3 regions of the Peribacillus sp. 05N428 genome follow, and region 2 is predicted to be linked to each of the others. Evidence: riboswitches for the same ligand, from Rfam matches in the RefSeq annotation. Region 2 holds a riboswitch; each other region holds the start of a gene.
What was found. Region 2 has a riboswitch for lysine ahead of dapA (4-hydroxy-tetrahydrodipicolinate synthase). Riboswitches for the same ligand answer to the same signal wherever they lie in the genome.
Positions count from the first base shown of each region.

Region 1: linked by a shared signal. The riboswitch ahead of AC1DIV_RS04535 (aspartate kinase) and the one ahead of dapA (4-hydroxy-tetrahydrodipicolinate synthase) in region 2 are both predicted to bind lysine.
Region 3: linked by a shared signal. The riboswitch ahead of AC1DIV_RS09275 (amino acid permease) and the one ahead of dapA (4-hydroxy-tetrahydrodipicolinate synthase) in region 2 are both predicted to bind lysine.

Region 1 is NZ_JBFTMS010000003.1:253,946-258,237, forward strand. It holds gene uvrC (excinuclease ABC subunit UvrC) at 1-1,368, shown strand, start outside; lysine riboswitch at 1,430-1,606, shown strand; gene AC1DIV_RS04535 (aspartate kinase) at 1,695-2,927, shown strand; gene AC1DIV_RS04540 (YslB family protein) at 2,991-3,464, opposite strand; gene AC1DIV_RS04545 (succinate dehydrogenase cytochrome b558 subunit) at 3,848-4,292, shown strand, end outside.
Region 2 is NZ_JBFTMS010000038.1:18,978-23,269, forward strand. It holds gene AC1DIV_RS23910 (GerAB/ArcD/ProY family transporter) at 1-351, opposite strand, end outside; gene AC1DIV_RS23915 (spore germination protein) at 373-1,848, opposite strand; lysine riboswitch at 2,215-2,393, shown strand; gene dapA (4-hydroxy-tetrahydrodipicolinate synthase) at 2,529-3,425, shown strand; gene AC1DIV_RS23925 (D-2-hydroxyacid dehydrogenase) at 3,554-4,292, shown strand, end outside.
Region 3 is NZ_JBFTMS010000007.1:80,882-85,173, forward strand. It holds gene AC1DIV_RS09270 (glycoside hydrolase family 13 protein) at 1-307, shown strand, start outside; gene AC1DIV_RS09275 (amino acid permease) at 357-1,808, opposite strand; lysine riboswitch at 1,905-2,089, opposite strand; gene AC1DIV_RS09280 (LacI family DNA-binding transcriptional regulator) at 2,348-3,310, opposite strand; partial or broken gene AC1DIV_RS09285 (metal ABC transporter permease) at 3,793-4,292, shown strand, end outside.

The DNA.
Region 1 (4,292 bases), on a different contig from region 2:
AACGAAACGAAAAAATTGCTCGACCGCATCTATCCCCTAAGAAAATGCAATACGTTACCGGATCGCGTTTGTCTCTACTATCACCTTGGCCAGTGCCTTGCCCCATGTGTATATGATGTAGAGGAACAGGAATATAAAAAAATGGTCGATGATATCAACCGGTTCTTGAACGGCGGGCATACTGAAATAAAAAAAGAACTGACTGAAAAAATGCTGGAGGCATCGGAAGAGCTCGATTTCGAGAGGGCCAAGGAGTTCCGTGACAAGATTGCCCACATCGATATTACGATGGAAAAGCAGAAAATGATGACGACCGATTTCATCGACAGGGATGTATTTGGCTTTGCCTATGATAAAGGCTGGATGTGCGTTCAGGTATTTTTTGTCCGGCAGGGTAAATTGATAGAAAGGGATGTTTCGCTTTTTCCGGTCTACGATGAACCGGAACAGGAACTTCTTACATTCCTCGGTCAGTTTTACGAGATTACGAACCACTTTAAACCAAAGGAAATCTTGCTGCCAGAATCTGTGGATGCCGAAATGGCCGAAGGGCTGCTTGGTGTCAAAACGATTCACCCGAAACGGGGAGCGAAAAAAGACATGCTTAAATTGGCGAATAAAAATGCCTCCATCGCCCTTCAGGAAAAATTCTCTTTGATTGAAAGGGATGAAGAAAGAACGATCAATGCGGTGGAAAACCTCGGGAAACAACTGGGTATCTACACCCCGCATCGAATTGAAGCTTTTGATAACTCCAATATCCAGGGAAGTGACCCCGTTTCCGCTTTAGTCGTGTTCATTGATGGGAAGCCGGAAAAAAGAGAGTACCGCAAATATAAGATCAAGACGGTCCAGGGACCTGATGATTATGAATCGATGCGTGAAGTGGTCAGAAGAAGATATTCACGAGTATTGAAAGAAGGGCTGCCGCTTCCGGACTTGATCATCATTGATGGCGGAAAGGGACATGTCGAAGCGGTAAGGGATATTCTGGAAAATGAATTAGGCTTGGATATTCCACTTTCAGGCCTCATTAAGGATGAAAAGCATAGAACCTCGCAATTGATGATCGGAAATCCGCTTGAACTTGTACCTCTTGATTCAAGGAGCCAGGAATTTTACCTATTGCAAAGAATTCAGGATGAAGTGCATCGGTTCGCGATTACGTTTCATCGCCAGCTACGCGGGAAAAATGCGGTTCACTCCCAGCTTGATGATATTCCAGGAGTCGGGGAAAAGCGAAGGAAGCAATTATTAAGGCATTTTGGATCATTGAAGAAAATCAAAGAGGCGACGGCCGAGGAAATCATGGAAGCTGGCATGCCAAAAGGGGTAGCCGAGGGAATCGTTAGAAAATTACAAGAATAATCTTGCTACCGATAAATCTCTATGCTATGATTAAAAGGAATTTTTAACTAGACAACTTAAAAGTGCTGATAGAGGTGCGGAATTCAAGAGTAAAAACCTGGAGAAGTATGAGCTTCCATGAAAGGTTTTGAAAGGGGACGCCGCCGAAGGAAGACAAGACTCATACCTTGTCCTCCTGGTCCGACATTTAAGAAATGGCGGATTGTCAGGGTTTATACCCTGGAGAGCTATCTCACTGTGTTTACAGTATTAGATATGTGACCACAGCAATGAGATATTTCTCATTGCTTTTTTTATTGCCTAAAAAGTAGAGAGGGTGCATGAGGATGGCATTAATCGTTCAAAAATTCGGCGGAACATCCGTCGGTAGCGTAGAAAAAATCAAAAATGTTGCCAATCGGGTAATCGAGGAAGCGGAGAATGGAAATGAGGTGGTCGTCGTTGTTTCAGCTATGGGGAAAACAACGGACCAATTGGTTTCCATGGCGCGTGATATTTCCGGATCCCCGAGCAAGAGGGAAATGGATATGCTATTGACGACTGGGGAACAAGTAACGATTTCCCTGTTAACGATGGCATTGATTGAAGAAGGACATGAAGCCATTTCGTATACTGGCTGGCAGGCTGGCATGCAAACGGAATCCGTTCATGGGAATGCCCGGATTTTAAACATCGATGCCACGAGGATCCAAGCTCAGCTTCAGGAGAAGAAAATAGTGGTGGTAGCCGGTTTCCAGGGTAACGATGCAAATGGGGAAATCACTACCTTAGGGCGAGGAGGATCCGATACGACGGCGGTTGCCATCGCTGCAGCGCTGAATGCGGATAGATGCGATATTTATACGGATGTAACGGGTGTTTTCACAACGGACCCACGCTCCATAAAAGGCGCGCGAAAACTCCAATCCATTTCTTACGATGAAATGCTGGAACTTGCCAACCTGGGGGCGGGGGTCCTTCACCCAAGGGCTGTCGAATATGCAAAAAATTATCAAATTCCGCTTGAAGTCCGTTCAAGCATGGAGAGAGAATCAGGTACGATCATAGAGGAGGAAGCAACTATGGAAGAAAACTTAATTGTACGCGGCATTGCTTTTGAAGACAGTATTACGAGGGTCACAATATATGGTTTGCCCCAATCACTTGGTGCATTATCCACAATCTTCACGACGCTTGCGAAAAACCGGATCAATGTGGACATCATCATTCAAAGCATGACTGCCGAGGATACGACGAATCTATCTTTTTCCACAAAAAGTGAAGATACGGAAGCGGCCTTGATCGTGCTGGAAAATAATAAAGAACAATTGGGGTTCGACCGAGTCGAAACGGAGAGCGGGTTGGCCAAAGTGTCCATCGTCGGTTCTGGTATGGTATCCAATCCGGGAGTGGCTGCCGAAATGTTTGAAGTGATGGCCAATACAGGCATCCAGGTGAAAATGGTCAGCACATCGGAAATTAAAGTTTCGACCGTCGTCAATGAAAAGGAAATGGTGAAGGCGGTTGAATCCCTTCATGAAGCATTTAAACTTGGTCAGCATGCAAATGTGCTAGCTTAAGTGTCAGGAGTCCAATAAAAAACAGACTTCCGGTAAAAAGGGTAAGTCTGTTTTCAGGGCTCATTAGATTGGATCTCTGGGATCCCATTGGATGGTGAATATCACTTTTTTTGCGCGGCGTTTGATTTCTTCCGTTGATTCGCTGAGGAATTTTTTTTGCAGTGTAAACTGCTCGGCAAGGAAACCGGCTTCAAGTTGGAAGTGACAATCAGGGTGTAAATCCAAACGGCGGCTGATTATTTCACCTGTCAGGGATAATTCCATCTCGTGTTTCGTATATTTCAAGATTTCCAGATTGCCCCATCCAGCGTTTTGGAAGAATTCAATCACTTCCTGATCGCCATTCAATGGGAATTTTCTTGCTAATTGTTTACCTGCCCAATAGAGGATTTGATTAGAGTCTTTTCCGAGAATATCGTTCAATAGAACTTCTCTGATTAATTCGTATCCGAAAGCTGGAACTTGGAATTCTTCAGTTGTTTGAATTTCTTCAGTTTGAATCTCTTCTTCTATCGCAGCAGCAATATTTTTTTTCATAATTTATCGCCTCTTTCTGTAAATCTATTATAAACGTATTTCTTTTGCAAATTATACTGTTTTTTATTTATTTAAATCACAATTGGAAAAAAATGAGAAATTATACCGGGATATTAATAGTTAAATTAGAAATTTCTTCAAAATATCATCTTGACAAACAAAAAATAGCCAATATAATCCAATAAAATCTATTCTGAAAAAGAGATTTCTTGTATCCGTTTTCTTGACGCACATAGAAGTCAGGAGTAAAATGGACATGTCACATAATTGTAAAGGAAGTATAGAGGAGTTTTTTGACTCTATACTGTATTTTCACGCGGAGATAAAAGGTAGCCACCAGTTTATCTTTGCATGATTTTTCACAAATTAAGGGGGGGCACTTAGTGGCAAAAAATCGTGAGTTTGGGAATCGCAGGCTTCATTCACTTCTAGGAGTAATTCCAATTGGTCTATTCCTAATTTTTCATTTATCGGTAAACTTTATGGCAACAAAAGGAGAAGAAACTTTTAATGGGGCAGTTCATTTAATTGAGTATACGCCCGTGAAGATTTTGGTAGAATGGGTCGTCATCTATCTACCGCTCATTTTCCATGCTGTGTACGGAATTTATATTGCCTTTACAGCAAAAAACAATTTAGGCAGATTTAGTTTCTTCCGTAACTGGATGTTCATGCTGCAACGCCTAACTGGAATCATAACGTTGATTTTCCTTGTTTGGCATATATGGGCAACTAGAATTCAAGCAGCTATGGGTGCTGAAGTTAACTTTGACATGATGGCAGAGATTTTCTCTAGTCCATTCATGATTGTGTTCTATATTGTTGGTA
Region 2 (4,292 bases):
AATTTGGGGGAATACCCAGGATTGAACGATTTCAAGATAGGATCTTAAAACAGAAATCCCCACCATCAGCCAATACAGTATCCAAATGATATTTAGTAAACCGCCAAGCCACTTTCCAAAAAGTCGTTTCTGTATGCCTATTAAGTCCATATCGTGCCGATTTAATAGGTTGTACATACCCCAAATACCCAATGAAAAGACTACACCACTTATAATGACCGCCATCCAAGCATCATGGCCAGCAGATTTAATGATTATCCTTTGAAATCCCAGGACCCCTACACCTACCTGAATTTTAACGATTAAAAAGAAGACTAGAAAAGGCGAGATTTGATCACTTTTATCGTTCATGTAAGAAACCTCCACTCTCACTTAGTCTTTAGTATCTTCCTTGGGTTCTAACCGAACGGTGTCTTCCGTCTGAACCTCAATTGGACGTTTAGCCTGAAGAAAAAATGGTAAACGAATCAAGGCATCCCGCATATCATAAATCCTTGGCGGATATAATGGTTCAAGAAATGGCCTCCCTAAGGAAGTTACCCTCAGTAAATGCACAAGCAAAAAACAAAAACTGATAGCTATACCCAATAATCCTAAAAAGTAAGCCATGAGTAGGAGAGGAAATCGAATTAAGCGAATGGTATTACCCATTTGATAAACAGGTGTAGTAAAAGAACCAAGAGCCGACAATGCAACAAGAATTAACAATACATTACTCGTCAGCCCTGCTTCAACAGATGCCGTCCCAATAACAATACCACCTACGATACCTATTGTTTGACCTACTTTAGTCGGCAGTCTAGCTCCTGCCTCCCTGAGAAGTTCGATGGCTAATTCCAAGATTAATGCTTCTAAAATCGGTGGAAATGGAATTCCGCTACGAGAAATCACAAGCGTACTGACTAAATCCTTTGGGATCAACTCATAATGATAGGTGAGAATTGCGACATATATGGGGGTCATTAAGATGGAAAACAATACAGCAAAAAAACGAATAAGCCTAAAGAATGAGGCAATTGTCCAGTTGAGAAAATAATCTTCGAATGCCGCAAAGTACTCAAAGAATGTAGAGGGCCCAAGTAAGCCATGTGGAGCTCCATCCACCAAGATCACTACTTTGCCTTCTCCAAGTACTGCAGCCAATCGATCAGGTCGTTCCGTATCGATAAATTGAGGAAAAGGAGAATTTTTATTATCTTCAATCATTTGGGAAATATAGGAGCTATCAATTATTTGGTTAACCCTTAAATCAGATATGCGCTGTATGACGGTTTCTACATTCTCGCTATTTGCAATTCCTTCTATATGAATCACAGCTACTCTTGTTTTGGATAACTTCCCAACAATAATTTCTTCAACAGCAAGTTCTGCAATTGGAAGCCGTTTTCGGATTAAATATATATTCGTATCAAGTGATTCGACCAGTGCCTCTTTCGGACCGACAACACTGAACTCTACCTCTGGCAGTGTAACTTGCCTCGAAGTGTTATTTGCTGCTTTAACTAAAACTGCTTGATCAGATTGATTATTTAATGTAATGGCTATATAACCCATTAACAGCTGACTTTGTAGTTCAGCAGGATTTTTTGTAAAAACAAGCCCCTCTATTGGCAAGTTGTGTACAAGCTCTTCCAGAGTTGAAGAATTTGTATGTAAAAAAGGAAGGAGGTCCCTATGCATTATATCTTTATCAATTAATGTATCGAAAAAAGATACACAGTATATTTCATTTTCAAAATCGAGTGTAAAGCTTGTGAAGTCCTTGGACTTTTGCAGATGTTTGAGTACATCAGTGAAGTCTGTAGATTTATGAATTTCTTGCTTTTTAAAGAATGAATATCTTTTCAATAGACTTCACTCCTTTGATTGTAAGATATGGATATTATTTACGAATTGAAGGTTTTTATACGCACGAATACTTAGTTGAAATTACCGATTAAAATTAGTGGCCAACTGTAATTTGAGTTTTAATCGAATAAATAAAAAAGAATCATAAAAGGGGAGTTGTATTTTCTACTACTCCCTCGTTTAGAACCCTCGTCCATTAAATATTTATTCAACTTATAACGAATAAAGATGAATCCACCCCAATACTCTAGCCATTTCCATAGATTTCTAGCATTCTTAAAAAACTTCATAATTAGGCTTGCAACAGAATGGATTCCCTGTTATATTACAATCAATTAAATATTTTCTTACTTCGGAATCTTTTGAAGTGAGGATAGAGGAGCAAAGACCATTAGTACACATTTTGAGGAGAATGAGATCCTATGACTATTGTGGAAAGGGGAATTTGCCGAAGCGGAAAGAATCTCATGTTCTTGAAGCTGGTTCTGCTATTGAATAAATACAGGACTGTCATATAGGAAACTATATGGAGGGCTATCTTATGCGCGGAAACATTTTCTTGGTAAATATTGTTTCTAATGCAGCAGCGAATCCTCGTTGTTGCTTTTTTGCGTTTACTCCTGAATGGCCCTAACCACCTCTGAATATTTTTAAAAAATTATACAAAAGGGTGTGAAGTTATGAATTTTGGCCAAGTTTTAACCGCAATGGTTACCCCGTTCAATCATAATGAAGAGGTTGATTTTAATGCTACGAGAACTTTAGTAAACTATTTAATTGCTAATGGTTCTGATGGATTAGTAATAGCCGGTACAACTGGAGAGTCCCCTACATTAACTCAAGAAGAGAAAGTGGATTTATTCAAATTTGTTGTAGAAGTTGTTGATGGAAGAGTTCCAGTCATAGCTGGAACCGGCTCAAATAACACGAGAGCTTCCATCAGCTTGACAAGGCAAGCGGAGGCAGCAGGAGTCGACGGAATCATGCTCGTTACCCCATACTATAACAAGCCGTCTCAAGAAGGATTATTTCAGCACTTTAGCGCTATTGCCCATTCCACTTCATTACCGGTAATGCTTTATAACATTCCAGGTCGAAGTGTTGTAAACATGTCAGTGGAGACGATTGTCAGCCTCTCAAAAATCACCAATATCGTGGCAGTAAAAGAAGCAAGTGGTGACTTGGATGCCATGGCACAAATCATAAGCAAAACAACTAGTGATTTTACTTTATACAGCGGCGATGATGGGTTAACATTACCGGTTTTAGCCATCGGTGGAGCAGGCATCGTTTCGGTTTCTTCACACATAATTGGCAATGAAATGCAAGAAATGATCAATAGCTTTAAAAATTGTGATGTCCATGGTGCTGCCGCTGCACATCGTACACTTCTTCCAATCATGAAAGCATTATTTGCTGCACCAAGCCCGGCACCAGTAAAATCAGCATTAAATATGCGGGGATTAAATGTTGGAGGTGTCCGCTTACCATTGGTCCCTTTAAACGATGAAGAAAAAAGAACACTGCAAACAGCTCTGCAGCCTAGTAACGCAGAAGCCATTTTGTTAAATAAATAAAACGAATGATTCTGGAGAAATTTTAAAAAGCAGTGCATACTCGAAAGTAATGCACTGTTTTTTTATCCATGTACGACTCAGGTGGAAGAATTTACACTATATTTAAAGAATCAATAAGGAGAGAGCCAATGGGGGGTACACACAAACCAAACATTCTTGTATTTAGTCCTATTCAGACAGAGGTCGATGCTTATGCTGATCGTATCCGCAATAGTGGGTTCATATCGGTGAAGACAGCGAAAACTTTGGAGGAAGCAGAAAAATATTTACCAGGCACTGAAGTTATCTTGGGGTGGAATTTTCCTACACAATTACTATGTAAACCAATAGCCGCATCTGTTCGCTGGTTTCAATCAATGGGAGCAGGGGTCAATGATTTGATAGCAGACAATTCGATACCTCAAAACATTACAATAACTCGAATTATTGACCAATTTGGTGCTTACATCTCTGAATATGTATTTTTGTTTCTCTTGGACATAGTGAAAGACGGTCCTCGGATGAAACAATCGCAATTGGAGCGAAGGTGGGATCCTTTCATTTCTGAAACCCTAAAAGGGAAAACAATCGGGATCGCTGGACTTGGATCGATTGGCGCTGAACTTGTTCGTAAAGCCCGAGCATTTGATATGAATGTACATGGGTTAAGCTTTAGTGGAAAACAAGCAACACTCGTGGATCTCCACTTTACTCCAGATCAATGGGGTGAATTTGTAAAAGACCTGGATTATTTGGTCCTGACGCTTCCTTTAACGGATTCCACTTATCATATCATTAACCAGGACCTACTTTTAGCGATGAAACCCAACGCTTACCTTATCAACGTTGGCCGCGGCGCATTGATAGATGAAGGGGCTTTACTATCTG
Region 3 (4,292 bases), on a different contig from region 2:
GAATTCCATTTTTTATTTTTATAAAAAGCTTATCCAACTGCGCAAGGAACATGATATCGTCGTTTATGGCCGTTTTGAACTGCTGTTGCCGGATGATGAACGAATATTTGCCTACACGAGATCGTTTGAGGAAGAAAAGCTGTTGGTACTGTGCAACTTTAAAGAAGAGCAGGCCTCTTATACTTTGCCTGAAGAGCTTCATGCATATTCTGCCACAAAGCTGATCGGCAATTATGATCAGGAGGAAGAAGGAATCTCCAGCAAACCCCTGCAACCATATGAATGCAGTGTTTATCATTTGAAATGAAAAAAGGACCTGTTCTTCTCCGGTTAGGGAAGAACAGGTCCTTTGCGTATTATTTTGATTTAAGGTCACATTCCTCAAGCGGAATGATTTTCGTTTTATGCTTAATTTTATAGCCGAACCATAGGACGAAAAATAGAATCAAGCCAATGTAGGAAACGAACATTGAATTCCAGTCGATCCCATCGCTGCTGAAAGCCTGATAGCCTTGTCCGATGATAATGATAATACAAAGGACAAGTGCGAATATAGGTCCGAATGGGAAGCCTTTTGCCCGGAATGGTAAAGCATTCATATCAAGGCCTTGAGCGGCGTAAGCTTTGCGGAACCGATAATGGGCAATCGCAATCCCTACCCAGGTGACGAATCCTGCCATGCCTGAAGCGTTCAATAACCAGATATAAACGACGCCATCCCCGAAAAATGAAGCTAAGAATGCAACGCAGCCAACTAAAGAAGTCACGATAAGTGCATTCACGGGCACTCCTCTTTTATCTAACTTGCCTAGGAATTTCGGTGCTTTCCCATCACATGCCAAGTCCCATAGCATACGGGTTGAAGCGTACATGCCAGAGTTACCGGCAGAGAGTACGGATGATAAAATGATCGCGTTCATGATGGATGCAGCAAATGCAAGGCCGGCCCGTTCAAATACAAGCGTGAATGGACTTACGGCAACATCTTGACTCAATAAACGTGAATCCGTAAACGGAATGATCATTCCAATAACGAAAATTGCTAGGATATAGAACAAGAGGATGCGCCAGAAAACGGATCTGATCGCTTTTGGGATATTTTTTTCTGGATCTTCACTTTCACCAGCGGTCACTCCAAGCAATTCCGTTCCTTGGAATGAAAAGCCGGCAGCCATGAATACGCCTAGAATCGTGAAGAACCCTCCGTTAAAGGGACCTTCGCCCATTGTGAAATTGGAAAAACCGATTGGGTCATTCCCACCCATGATTCCGAGAATGATCAGAACACCCGTAATCAAGAAAATGACGACTGTCACGACCTTGATCATGGCAAACCAGAATTCTGTTTCCCCGAAACCTTTAACTGACATGTAATTGATAAGAAACATAGTGATTAACGCAATGGCACTCCAGATAAATGAAGGGCTATCCGGGAACCAGAACTTCATAATTAAGACAACGGCTGCCAATTCAGCGGCAATGGTGATTGCCCAGTTATACCAGTAGTTCCAACCAATCGCAAAACCGAAGGACGGATCGACGAATTTGGATGCATAGACACGGAACGAACCGGCCACTGGCATGAACGCCGCCATTTCTGCAAGACTTGTCATTAAGTAATAAACCATGATGCCGATGACCGCATATGCCACCAAGGCACCGCCGGGACCGGCTGAATGAATGGCACCGCCACTTGCTAAAAATAAACCTGTTCCAATCGTTCCACCTAATGAAATCATCATTAAATGACGCGCTTTCAGGCTCCTTTTCAATTCAGTAGGGCTTGAAGGTGATTGTGAATTTGACAATTGATGTTACACTCCTTTTTATTGGAAGGGAACGAAAAATAAAAAAACAGCAGTCGAAAAAGATCGACGGCTGTTTATAATAAACCCGTTTATCCTTCCGAAGATAGCTCCCCACGCTTTTTAAAAAAACGTGACAGTGGTGTTCCTATTCGGTTACACCGCCAGCAAGAATATACATGGAATATACCCTAACTTCGGCAACTTATCCTTTCAAACGGAGTCTTTAATTTTCCAGAATCTCGTCCGTTTTACTTTTATAAGCTGCAGCCTCTAACTCATCGGTAAATGAGGAAGTATTCAATTTTTCTAAAATCGTTGGCGTCAGTTTGTAGGTGACGTCGGACGATTTTACTCATGAAATTCATGCAATCGCTAATAGATTGCTAGTAATTGAGTAAACTTTACTATATCAAAATTATAAAATAACTTCTGGGATATCGCAATGATTATTTTATGTGGTTATTTTTTCCTAGTTAATGAATGAAGGCAGGAAGGAAGAATCAAGTGACGATATACTAAAATATAGCACATCCTGATAACTAAACGGTTTTCCGTTTTATTAGGGCATAGTCCAGTTTTACATGTTTGACCTCTTCAGGATTCTCAAAGAGATCCACTGCCATTTTCCCGATCCATTCCAGCGGTAAGGAAATGGTCGTGATGTCTAGCATTTCGCCAAGGCTATCATTATTGAAGCCGAGAATGGCACAATCTTCCGGTATCCTTATACCCGATTTCCTAGCGGTAAGAATGAAGCCCGCCGCCGTGTCATCATTCGTGATGATGATGGCTTCAGGTTTATCCATCATCGAATTCCATTCCTGAAACAATTGTTCACCGTCTTTGATGTGATAACTGCCTTCAAACAGCCATGCTTCATTGTTTATCAGTTGATGTTTACTCATGATATCGTTAAAGGCCTTTGTACGATGGGAACTGTTCCTGCTCTTTTTACGGCCGAGGCTGTATCCGATTTTCTTATATCCTTTAGCAATCACGTACTCAAGGGCACAGGAGAAAGCTGCATAATGATCAATGCTGATGGATGAGAATTCAGCCTGGGCGGTATCTTCACATAAAATAATCGGTCCGTATTTTTGGTAATTCAAGAGGATTTTCATTTCCGAAATCCTTGAACAAACGATAATGCCATCGAGCTGTTTCATTTGCAGCATATTAAAAGCCTGGATCTCTTTCTCCCTGTCATAATTTGTTTGAAAGATGACGATATGACAGCCAATTGCATTTGCCTGTTTTGTGATTCCGTTAACGATTGCCCCGTAATATGGGTGATTGTTGAAGGGGATGATGACGCCGATAAGGTTGGTTTTCCCTTTTGAAAGATGAATGGCGTTGATGTTTCTCGTATAATTCAAACGATTGATCGCTTCTAAGACGCTCTTTCTTTTATCGGGGCTTACATATGGATGATCATTCAATACACGAGACACTGTTGAGACAGATACACCAGCACATTGAGCTATTTCTTTAATATTTGTCATGGTATCACCGTTTTTCTTTTTTTATATTGTACAGTATGAAACCCATTTCAGGGCAAGGGAACAGTGTGGGACTGCTGAAGATTTCTTCAAATAAGGTCTTGTTATGGTATTGGTTTCATCCTTTAATATTGGTCTAAGTCTTAGAGGAGGAGGAAATCATGATGTTCCAAACTTTAATCACCCTGTTTGTGCTTTGCGGAATCGAATTGGGATTTGCGTACTTGGCCATTTCCTTGAAACAGGAGAAATGAGTGGCAATGCCCGTCAAGAAGTCCGCGGCTTTATACGTGGAAACCGCGTTTACTCGTGAATTTCACGTCGTCCAGAAATAGCTCCCCTAGTTATGTTCACCAGTAAAACTCCACAATATAAATATAATTTCATCATACGGAATGACTGACTGTCAGGAAGCTGCCTAGTGGAGCTTCCTGACAGTTTTTGCTGTGTGTAAAAGTCATTGCTGATGGAATCGATAAGCAACAAATCTGGAACATGTCCTTTATGGGGAAATATCCTATACTCCGTGGAACACGATGACAATCGCGGGAATCGAGGCTGGACCAAAAGCTGTTTGGATAGTCGGCAGTTGTTTTATCCTGAACCTCTTACTGATTTTCCTTTTCTTCAAACAGTTTAAACTCGTTTCATTTGATCCATCACTTGCTGCCGCGATGGGAATTCCTGTACTGTTCTTTCATTACTTATTGATGAGCCTCATTTCACTGACAACTGTTGCTTCTTTTGATAGTGTAGGTTCCATTTTAGTAGTTGGGATGCTCATCATACCTGCGGCAACGGCCTATCTGCTGTCAGACCGTTTAAGCCGCATGATATTGGTCAGTATCGGGGTCGGGGTGCTAAGTTCCGTCATCGGCTACTATTCAGCCACCATTTTGGATGCCTCGATATCAGGTTGCATGGTGGGTTCGGCCGCCATATTATTCGGATTGGCCTTTCTCTTCTCCCCGGGCAATGGATTGGT